DNA from 4 places in the Streptomyces sp. NPDC047917 genome. Region 3 is predicted to be linked to each of the others. Evidence: riboswitches for the same ligand, from Rfam matches in the RefSeq annotation. Region 3 holds a riboswitch; each other region holds the start of a gene.
The links. Region 3 has a riboswitch for cyclic di-AMP ahead of ACGF8B_RS07335 (M23 family metallopeptidase). Riboswitches for the same ligand answer to the same signal wherever they lie in the genome.
Positions count from the first base shown of each region.

Region 1: it holds a riboswitch for cyclic di-AMP, as region 3 does, so the genes downstream of both, ACGF8B_RS10110 (transglycosylase SLT domain-containing protein) here and ACGF8B_RS07335 (M23 family metallopeptidase) in region 3, are expected to answer to the same signal.
Region 2: it holds a riboswitch for cyclic di-AMP, as region 3 does, so the genes downstream of both, ACGF8B_RS22415 (transglycosylase family protein) here and ACGF8B_RS07335 (M23 family metallopeptidase) in region 3, are expected to answer to the same signal.
Region 4: it holds a riboswitch for cyclic di-AMP, as region 3 does, so the genes downstream of both, ACGF8B_RS00070 (M23 family metallopeptidase) here and ACGF8B_RS07335 (M23 family metallopeptidase) in region 3, are expected to answer to the same signal.

Region 1 covers NZ_JBIDCA010000004.1:58,509-60,699, forward strand. The annotation lists gene ACGF8B_RS10105 (FAD-dependent monooxygenase) at 1-404, shown strand, start outside; gene ACGF8B_RS10110 (transglycosylase SLT domain-containing protein) at 398-895, opposite strand; cyclic di-AMP (ydaO/yuaA leader) riboswitch at 900-1,085, opposite strand; gene ACGF8B_RS10115 (ABC-F family ATP-binding cassette domain-containing protein) at 1,627-2,191, shown strand, end outside.
Region 2 covers NZ_JBIDCA010000009.1:90,107-92,297, reverse strand. The annotation lists gene ACGF8B_RS22420 (transglycosylase family protein) at 1-551, shown strand, start outside; cyclic di-AMP (ydaO/yuaA leader) riboswitch at 852-1,023, shown strand; gene ACGF8B_RS22415 (transglycosylase family protein) at 1,027-1,791, shown strand; gene eno (phosphopyruvate hydratase) at 2,080-2,191, shown strand, end outside.
Region 3 covers NZ_JBIDCA010000003.1:84,490-86,680, reverse strand. The annotation lists gene ACGF8B_RS07335 (M23 family metallopeptidase) at 207-1,028, opposite strand; cyclic di-AMP (ydaO/yuaA leader) riboswitch at 1,042-1,207, opposite strand; gene ACGF8B_RS07330 (M16 family metallopeptidase) at 1,444-2,191, opposite strand, start outside.
Region 4 covers NZ_JBIDCA010000001.1:24,603-26,793, reverse strand. The annotation lists gene ACGF8B_RS00075 (PP2C family protein-serine/threonine phosphatase) at 1-735, shown strand, start outside; cyclic di-AMP (ydaO/yuaA leader) riboswitch at 974-1,126, shown strand; gene ACGF8B_RS00070 (M23 family metallopeptidase) at 1,138-2,191, shown strand, end outside.

The sequences.
Region 1 (2,191 bases), on a different contig from region 3:
TGACTCCGCTCCCTTCGTACGCGGTCGGCCGGATCGCGCTGCTCGGCGACGCCGCGCACGCCATGACCCCGAATCTCGGCCAGGGGGCCTGTCAGGCACTGGAGGACGCGGCGACACTGGCCGCCGCGCTCTCCGGCGGGGCCGGCGTCGAGTCGGCGCTCGTCCGCTACGACGCCGAGCGCCGGCCCCGCAGCCAGTCGGTCGCGCGGGCCGCCCGGCAGGCCGGCCGGATGGGGCAGCAGCTGTCCCGTCCGGTGGCCGTCGCCCTGCGCAATACGGCGCTGCGGCTCGCGCCGTCCCGGGTCACCGTCCGCGCGGTCCTGCGCCATGCCGACTGGACACCGCCGCGGCTGGGCCGACCTCGGGACGGGCCCGGCCGGGCGGTGGTCCGGTCGCCTCAGTAGGCCCCGAAGACGTTGTCGATGGAACCGTACTTGGCGGCCGCGTAGTTGCACGCGGCCGTGATGTTGGCGACCGGGTCGTAGCTGTCCATCGCGGTCCCGGGCACGTGGTAGGCCCGGAACGTCGGCTCGATGACCTGGAGGAGGCCCTTGGACGGCGTCCCGGCGGCGGCGTTCGAGTCCCAGTTGTTGATCGCCCGGGGGTTTCCGGAGGACTCGCGCATGACGTTGCGGTGGATGCCCTCGTAGCTGCCGGGAATGCCGTGCTCGGCCATCACGGCCAGCGACTCCTTGATCCAGCCGTCCAGATCGTTCGTGTACGTCGCGGACGACGCGGCGGGAGCGGTGACGGCGGCGGGCCGCGCCGGGGCCGCCGAGGCGGTGTGGGCGCCGAGCAGGGGGAGGAGCAGGGCGGCCGCGCCCGTGCCCACGGCGATGAAACCGCGGGTCAGCGTGGTGGACCTGCGACGACGGTACGTACCCGTTGCGGGCATGGTGGATTCCTCTCCGTCGCCTGCGAGGTGAGCTGTCGGGTTCAGGCTGGAGATGCCTGGCCGCGCATCTGCGTGGCTTCACCCCGAGCCGTTCCGGATTCCGGACCGGCGGCTTACCTGGGTTCCCCGCTCCTGCCGTACACGAGTGGTCGGATTGCCGGACAGCGGCAGGATTCGGCGTTCCGTCCGGATTGACGGTGACCGTAAGCGAGAAGAACCGAAGCGGACAAGACCCCAATTTCCGAATGCAATTCACCCACAAGATCGAGTAACGGGAATTTCGGTAATCCACCTCACACCGCGCGAACCACTCCCCTTGTGCGGAAAGGGAACCGAACCGCGCGGGGCGGTATCCGGTGGGCCGGACGTGACTCGCGCCACGAATTCACAAATGCGGGCATTTCGCCCGCACCTTCCGGCGCCCGCTCCGGGACCCAATGACATTGCCCTTCCGTCACCCCGTCGTTTACAGTTCTGAGGTCCTGTTGTCTCCGATTGAGGTGGACGTTGCGCATCTGAGGTTCGCGAACATCGCGCCGTACGGCTTTGCCCGTACGCCCGTCACGCCGTAGCAGTGCTTCGCGCTGCCCGTGACCCCGCGTGGATGCGACCTCGGTGCCTGAGCCGTCCCCCGATCTTCAGGACCGCCGCACCTCTTCCCATGGCCCGGTCGCTGCGTGGTGCTCGCATACGAAGCCCCCTTCACCGCGCTTGCGAATGCGAGGAACACCATGGCGACTCCCACCACCCCTCATGCCTCTCTCACCTGCTCCGCCCTGACCTTCCGGTGGCCGGACGGCACCACCGTCCTCGACGGGCTCTCGCTCAGCATCGGCCGGGGACGCGTCGGCCTCGTCGGCAACAACGGCGCGGGCAAGTCCACACTCCTGCGACTGTTCGCCGGCCAACTGCACCCGTCCCAGGGGTCGGTGACCGTCGGTGGCAGCCTCGCCCACCTTCCGCAGAACATCACCCTCGACACGACACTGCGGGTGGACCGGGCCCTGGGCATCGCCGAGCGGCGCGAGGCGCTGCGCGCCGTCGAGGCCGGGGACGTCGACGAGAAGCACTTCGAGACGATCGGCGACGACTGGGACGTCGAGGAACGGGCCCTGGCGACACTGGGCTCGCTCGGCCTCGGCGGCATCGAACTCGACCGCACCGTGGGCCAGTTGTCCGGCGGGGAGACCGTCCTGCTGAGACTGGCCGCGCTGCTGCTGGAGCGCCCCGACGTCCTGCTCCTGGACGAGCCCACCAACAACCTCGATGTGCTCGCCCGCCGCAGGCTCTACGAGG
Region 2 (2,191 bases), on a different contig from region 3:
GGAGCGCGAAGCCGTCCGGCGACGCGTCGGCGGACCCGTCCGGCGACGCCACACCGTCCGACAGCGCCTCCGGCAGCGCCTCCGACGGCACGGACGCCGTGGACGGCGCCGACGGCCCGGAGAAGGCCGATGGGCCGTCAGGGAAGACCTCGCCGTCCCCGAAGCCCTCGACCACCCCCTCCCCGGACGCGTCCACCGGCGCCCCCTCCGGAGCGCCCGACGCCTCCGGCTCGCCCGACGCGTCCGGCGGCACGGGCGGCAAGCACCGCGGCGCGCCGGCCGCGGAGAAGGGCGGCGGCACGGGCGGCGGCGGCCGCGAGGCGGGCCGTCATGCCTCGCGCGGCGGCGGCGACGCGCGCGACACGGCCGACACGCCCGCCGACGGCACGTACACCGTTCACGCCGGTGACAACCTCTGGTCGATTGCTGATGCACAGAACATCCCCGGTGGCTGGCCCGCGCTCTACGAGGCCAACAAGGCTGCTGTCGGCGCCGACCCGGACCTCATCCTCCCTGGCCAGAGCCTCGATCTCGACGTGAAAGCCAAGTGAGGACAGTCTGATAATCGACTAAAAGCACCCTCAAAATCGGGGCAGTTCAGGGACCTATGTCCGCTTATGCGTAAGTGAGACATGGGTCTCTTTGCGTCAACTGGCGTGTCGCGCCCGGGGAGCCCTTCCGCATCACGTCCGACCTGCGGAAACGATGGTTCTTCAGATGCAAGTACGGGCTGATTGTCCGATGTGTCCATCTTTGAATGTGAGGGTTGCGTATGTTTACGGTCGGAACCGCTCGCACCGCGGGCCCCGTCGACCGTCACGCCGAATCCTGCCGTCGGTCGAAGGGAACAGACGCGTAAAGCGCCGTAGGCAGGAGCGGGGGACCCAGGTAAGCGCCGGGCCCGATCGTCGAAAGACGCATCAGGACCGGCTTGGGGTGAAGTCGCGTGCTAGGACGTGCGACCGGGCAACTCACTTGGCCCGAACCCGACAGCTCACCTCGTAGGCGTCGGTGAGGAGAAGTTCCATGCTGCTTTCCAGCAAGGGCAAGCACCGCCGCCCGTCCAAGGCCGTCCGTATCGCCACGCTCGCCGGTGTCGCCGGTGCCGCAGTCGCCGTGCCCCTGATGGGCGCGACCGGCGCCTCCGCCGCCTCCGTCGCCACCTGGGACGCCGTCGCCCAGTGCGAGTCCGGTGGCAACTGGTCCATCAACACCGGCAACGGCTACTACGGCGGTCTGCAGTTCTCGCAGTCCAGCTGGGCCGCCGCCGGCGGTACGCAGTACGCCGCCCGTGCCGACCTGGCCACCAAGGCCCAGCAGATCGCCACCGCCGAGAAGCTCCTCGACATGCAGGGCCCGGGTGCCTGGGGCTGCGCCGGCGCCGGCAACCTGACCAACGACGGTGTCGACCCGGGTGTCAGCACCGGCTCCTCGAACTCCACCGCGAACTCCGGCGCCTCCGAGCAGCAGAGCGCCCCGAAGCAGCAGTCGCAGCCGGCCCAGCAGGCCCAGCCGAAGCCGGCCGAGCGCACCGAGGCCCCCGCCGCCTCCCGCTCGGACCGCTCCGCCGCCCCGCAGGCCGAGTCGAAGAAGACCGTCACCACCCCGACCGGCGAGAAGGTCAAGAAGGGCGACGGCGAGTACAAGGTCGTCTCCGGCGACTCGCTGAGCAAGATCGCCGCCGACAACAAGGTCGAGGGCGGCTGGAAGCACCTGTTCGAGCTGAACAAGGACATCGTCAAGGACGCCGACCTGATCTACCCGGGTCAGCAGCTGCACCTGACGAAGTAGTCGCGGCTCTCTCCTCCCGGGCACCGCCCCGGTCCGGCGCGCGTTTCCCCGTGTGCGCCGGACCGGGGCACTGCCGTTCGCGCTCGGGGGAGCGCCGGATCGTTCAAGTGTTGTAGTTACTGGTCAGTAAATTTTTGGCTGTTTGCCCGGCAATGTGTGCCCTCGGGCCCTTTTTCGTCCCAGGGGTCGGGCGGTCGGCCGACTGATCGGGCCGGGCCGGTTAGGCTCTTGTCGCAAGGCCAAAGCGACCCTGCACAACCAGCGTCATATCCCAGAAGGAGATGCCTCGTGCCGTCCATCGACGTCGTCGTAGCCCGGGAAATCCTCGACTCCCGCGGAAACCCCACGGTCGAGGTAGAGGTCGGCCTCGACGACGGCAGCACGGGCCGTGCTGCCGTTC
Region 3 (2,191 bases):
CCCCGCGAATCGCGGCCGGCCGATGCCTGTTCCGCGACTCTATTGCAATGCGGCCGCATTTCCGATGCCGGGCGGGAATTCATGAATATCTTTTGGCCGCGGGGCGGTACGGCGGCCGGTCGTCCCGGGCGGCCGGGATCGCCGGACACGTCGAAGGCCCCGGCGCGCTGCCGGGGCCTTCGACGAGGTGGTGCGGTGGGCGCCGGTCAGACGCGGACGCCGTGGGCGCGCAGGTACGCGACCGGGTCCATGTCGGAGCCGTACGACGGGGTCGTCCGGGCCTCGAAGTGGAGGTGCGGTCCGGTGGAGTTGCCGGTCGAGCCGGAGAGGCCGATCTGCTGACCCGCGCCGACGCTCTGGCCGACGGAGACGCCGATCGAGGAGAGGTGGCCGTACTGGGTGTACGTGCCGTCCGTCATCCGGAGCACGATGTTGTTGCCGTACGCGCCGCCCCAGCCGGCCTCGACGACCGTGCCGGCGCCGACGGCGACGACGGAGCTGCCGGAGGCGGCGTGGAAGTCGATGCCGGAGTGGCTGCCGGAGGACCAGAGCGAGCCGCTGGACTTGTAGCCGGTGCTCACGTACGAGCCGGCGACCGGAAGCTGGAAGGAGCCCAGGCGGGTGCGCTCGGCGGACCGGGCGGCGCGGGCCTTCTCGGCGCGGGCCCCGGCGGCACGCTCGGCCTCGGCCTTGGCCTCGGCCACTGCCCTGGCCTTCGCCTCGGCCTTCTTCTTGGCCTCGGCCTTCCGGTGGGCCTCGGCCTTCGCCTTCGCGGCGACGTCGGCCTGGTGCTGCTGGACGTCGGCCTGGGCGTCGATCCGCTCGGCGAGGGTCTTGTCGATGGCGATGACCTGGTTGAGGCCGGTATCGCTCACGGAGGGTGCGTCGGAGTCCGCCGCGGAGGCGGGAGCGGCCAGGCCGCCGATGACGCCGGTGGTGGCCAGAGCCGCGACGCCGACGGCCTTCGCGCTGCCGCGCTTCAGTCGGCTCGGGGCACGGTGCTTCCCGGTGACACGGGTGAACGCCATGGAGGGGCTGGTCCTTTCCTTCCTTCTCGCCTACCGGGTTAGCTGACGGGTTCGGAGCAGGAAGGTCTCCTACGGACGCCCCGGCCCATCCGGGCTCAGACGTCCGATTCACCCCAGGGACTGCGTGGGTCCCCGGCTCCCCAGGCTCGCGCCTGACGGGGACTCGGCGATGACTGTCCGGTACGTCGCGGATGCGGCATACGAGTGACGGGCAGTCGAGCCGACGCTAAGCGGGGGCGCTTTCATTCACCAAACGGACAGGCCGTTTTGTAGCGCATCCCACAGGGCAGACAGGCAACCTTCCCTCAGAACGGACAAAAGGGAAGACCCCGGCGAGATCGCGCTCGCGAGGGCCTTCCTTATGTCCCGATACGCAACGAAACGGCGGGACGTACGTGTCGTGGCGGGCTGGTCGTCAGCCGGTGACCACCGACACTTCTCCGATGCCCAGGGCACGGACGGGCTCCTCGATCCGGGCCGCGTCGCCGACGAGGATCGTGACCAGCCGGTCACCCGGGAAGGCGTTGACGACCGCCGCGGTCGCCTCGACCGTGCCGGTCTCCGCGAGCCGGGCGTACAGCCGAGCCTGGTAGTCGTCCGGCAGGTGCTGCTCGACCTGGTCGGCGAGGGTGCCCGCGACGGAGGCAGCCGTCTCGAACTTCAGGGGCGCCACACCCACGAGGTTCTGCACGGCCGTCTCGCGCTCCTCGTCGGTCAGGCCCTCGGCCGCCAGGGTCCGCAGGACCGTCCACAGGTCCTTGAGCGCCGGCTCGGTGGATTCGGTGTCCACCGAGCCGCTGATGGCGAGCATCGCGGCACCGGTCGCCCCCGAGGCGGAGTCCGCGGCCGAGGAACGCAGTACCTGGGCGAAGGCCCGCACGCCGTACGTGTAGCCCTTCTCCTCGCGCAGCACCCGGTCGAGCCGGGAGGTGAGCGTGCCGCCCAGGCAGTACGTGCCGAGCACCTGGGCCGGCCACACGCTGTCGTGCCGGTCGGCCCCGATCCGGCCGATGAGCAGCTGGGTCTGCACCGCGCCCGGACGGTCGACGATGACCACCCGGCCGGTGTCGTCGGCGGTGATCGGCGGGGCGGGGCGCGGCGCGGCGGTGTCTCCGGACCAGTCGCCGAGAGTGTCGGCGAGCAGGACGTCCAGGTCGATGCCG
Region 4 (2,191 bases), on a different contig from region 3:
GGCGGGCTGCAGGTCGCGGCGCGGTACGAGGCGGCGCAGGCGGACGAGTTCGTCGGCGGTGACCTGTTCGCCGTGTCGGACACCCCGTGGGGGGTACGGCTGGTGGTCGGGGACGTGCGGGGGAAGGGGCTCGACGCGGTGGAGACGGTGGCGGTGGTCATCGGGGCGTTCCGCGAGGCGGCCGAGCAGGAAGCCTCGCTGGAGGGGGTGGCGGGACGGCTGGAGCGGGCGCTGGCCCGGGAAGAGGCGCGGCGGGGCGGGCTCGACGTGCTCGAAGGGTTCATCACGGCCGTGCTGGCCGAGATTCCGACCGGGCTGTCCCGGGTGCGGATCGTCAACCGGGGGCACCCCGAGCCGATCCTGCTGCATCCGGACGGGGCGCTGGACGTGCTGAAGCCGTCGGTGCCCGCGCTGCCGCTCGGGATGGATCTGGGGGCGTGGCCGGAGTACACCGACGAGTGGGATCTGCCGGCCGGGACGACGCTGCTCCTCTACACGGACGGTCTCTCCGAGGCGCGGAACATCGAGGGGGTCTTCTACGATCCGGCGGCCCGGCTGCGCGGGCGGATCTTCCCGGGGCCCGAGGAGCTGCTCTCCGCCCTGACCGACGACGTACGGCTGCACACGGGCGGTGAGTCGACCGACGACATGGCGCTGCTCGCGGTCGCACGCCCGGCTGAGGGGCAGCCGGACCGGCGGAGGACCGTGCCGATCGTGGGTGCCGAGGAGGCGTGACGGGGCGATGCCACCGTGCGTAACCGAAAGGCGCCGCTCCGCATAACGTTTGACGCAATGTCAGAAACAGGGTAGTGGCTGAGGGTCGGTCAACTCGTCCGATTCCACCCGCTTGTGTCCCGTAAAGTCCAGGCCAAGGAAGTGAACGATCAGTTGGAACGGCTTGGAATACGGCCCCGGTGTCTATTAACGTTCGATAACGCAGCGCGGTCGTCCCAGCCGTCGTCAGTGGCGGCACCGCGCGCGAGCGCCGAATTCCGCAAGGGAACCGGGGAACCACCTACATGGGGTGAATCGGACACCTGTGTCTCGTGAGAGGCAGAGGGGCCCGTAGGAGACCTTCCTGCTCCGAACCCGTCAGCTAACCCGGTAGGCGAGAAGGAAGGAAAGGAGTGCGCCCCCGTGGCGTCCAACAAGCCTGCCCCCGAGGCCCCGTCCCGGTTCGATTCCGACTACGGCACCGAGCCCGGAGGCGACTTCACCGGCAATTTCACGGCTGAGTTCACCGCTGAGCCCGACCGTGGCTGGGACGAGTGGAACCCCACCGAGGAGTCCGTCCGCCCGGTGCGCGGCAGGCACCGCGTCGCCAAGCAGCGCAACGGCCTCGCCCGCAGCTCCACGGTGCTGGGTGTCGGCGTCATAGCGGCGGTCGGCGCGGGTGGCATGGCCACCGCGCAGAGCAAGCCGCCGGTCTCCATCTCCGTGCCCGACTCGATCAAGGACAACCTCCCCGACGCCAAGTCCCTTCCGGGCGTGGGCGCTTTGTTCTCCGACGAGTCCGAGGCCGACAAGACCGAGGTCGCGGCCGCGACCGCCCCGCTCACCACCGCGGGCATCACCACGGCCGAGGCCGAGCAGGGCACGACGGACGCGGGCGAGGCGCTCCGCGCCCGCATCCTCCAGCAGGCCGAGCAGCAGCAGGACGCCGCCGACGCCGAGGCCAAGGCGGCCGAGGAGAAGAAGGCCGCGGAGAAGGCGGCCGCCGAGGCCAAGAAGCAGCAGGACGAGGCCGAGGCCAAGGCCGCCGCCGAGAAGAAGAAGGCGGAAGAGGAGGCCAAGAAGAAGGCGGAGGCGCTGCGGCTGGCCAAGCTCGCCGCCAGCTACGCCATCCCGACCTCCTCGTACACGATCACCTCGACCTTCGGCGAGGCCGGCTCGATGTGGTCCTCCGGCTACCACACGGGCCTCGACTTCGCGGCCCCGACCGGCACCCCGATCAAGGCCATCCACAGCGGCACGGTCAAGTCGGCGGGCTGGTCCGGCGCGTACGGCTACCGCACGGTGCTCGAACTCGACGACGGTACCGAGCTGTGGTTCTGCCACCAGTCCTCGATCGGCGTCAGTGTCGGCCAGAAGGTCAGCACCGGCGAGACCATCGGCCGGGTCGGCGCGACCGGCAACGTGACGGGACCGCACCTCCACCTGGAGGTCCACACCGCCGGCGGCACGGGCATCG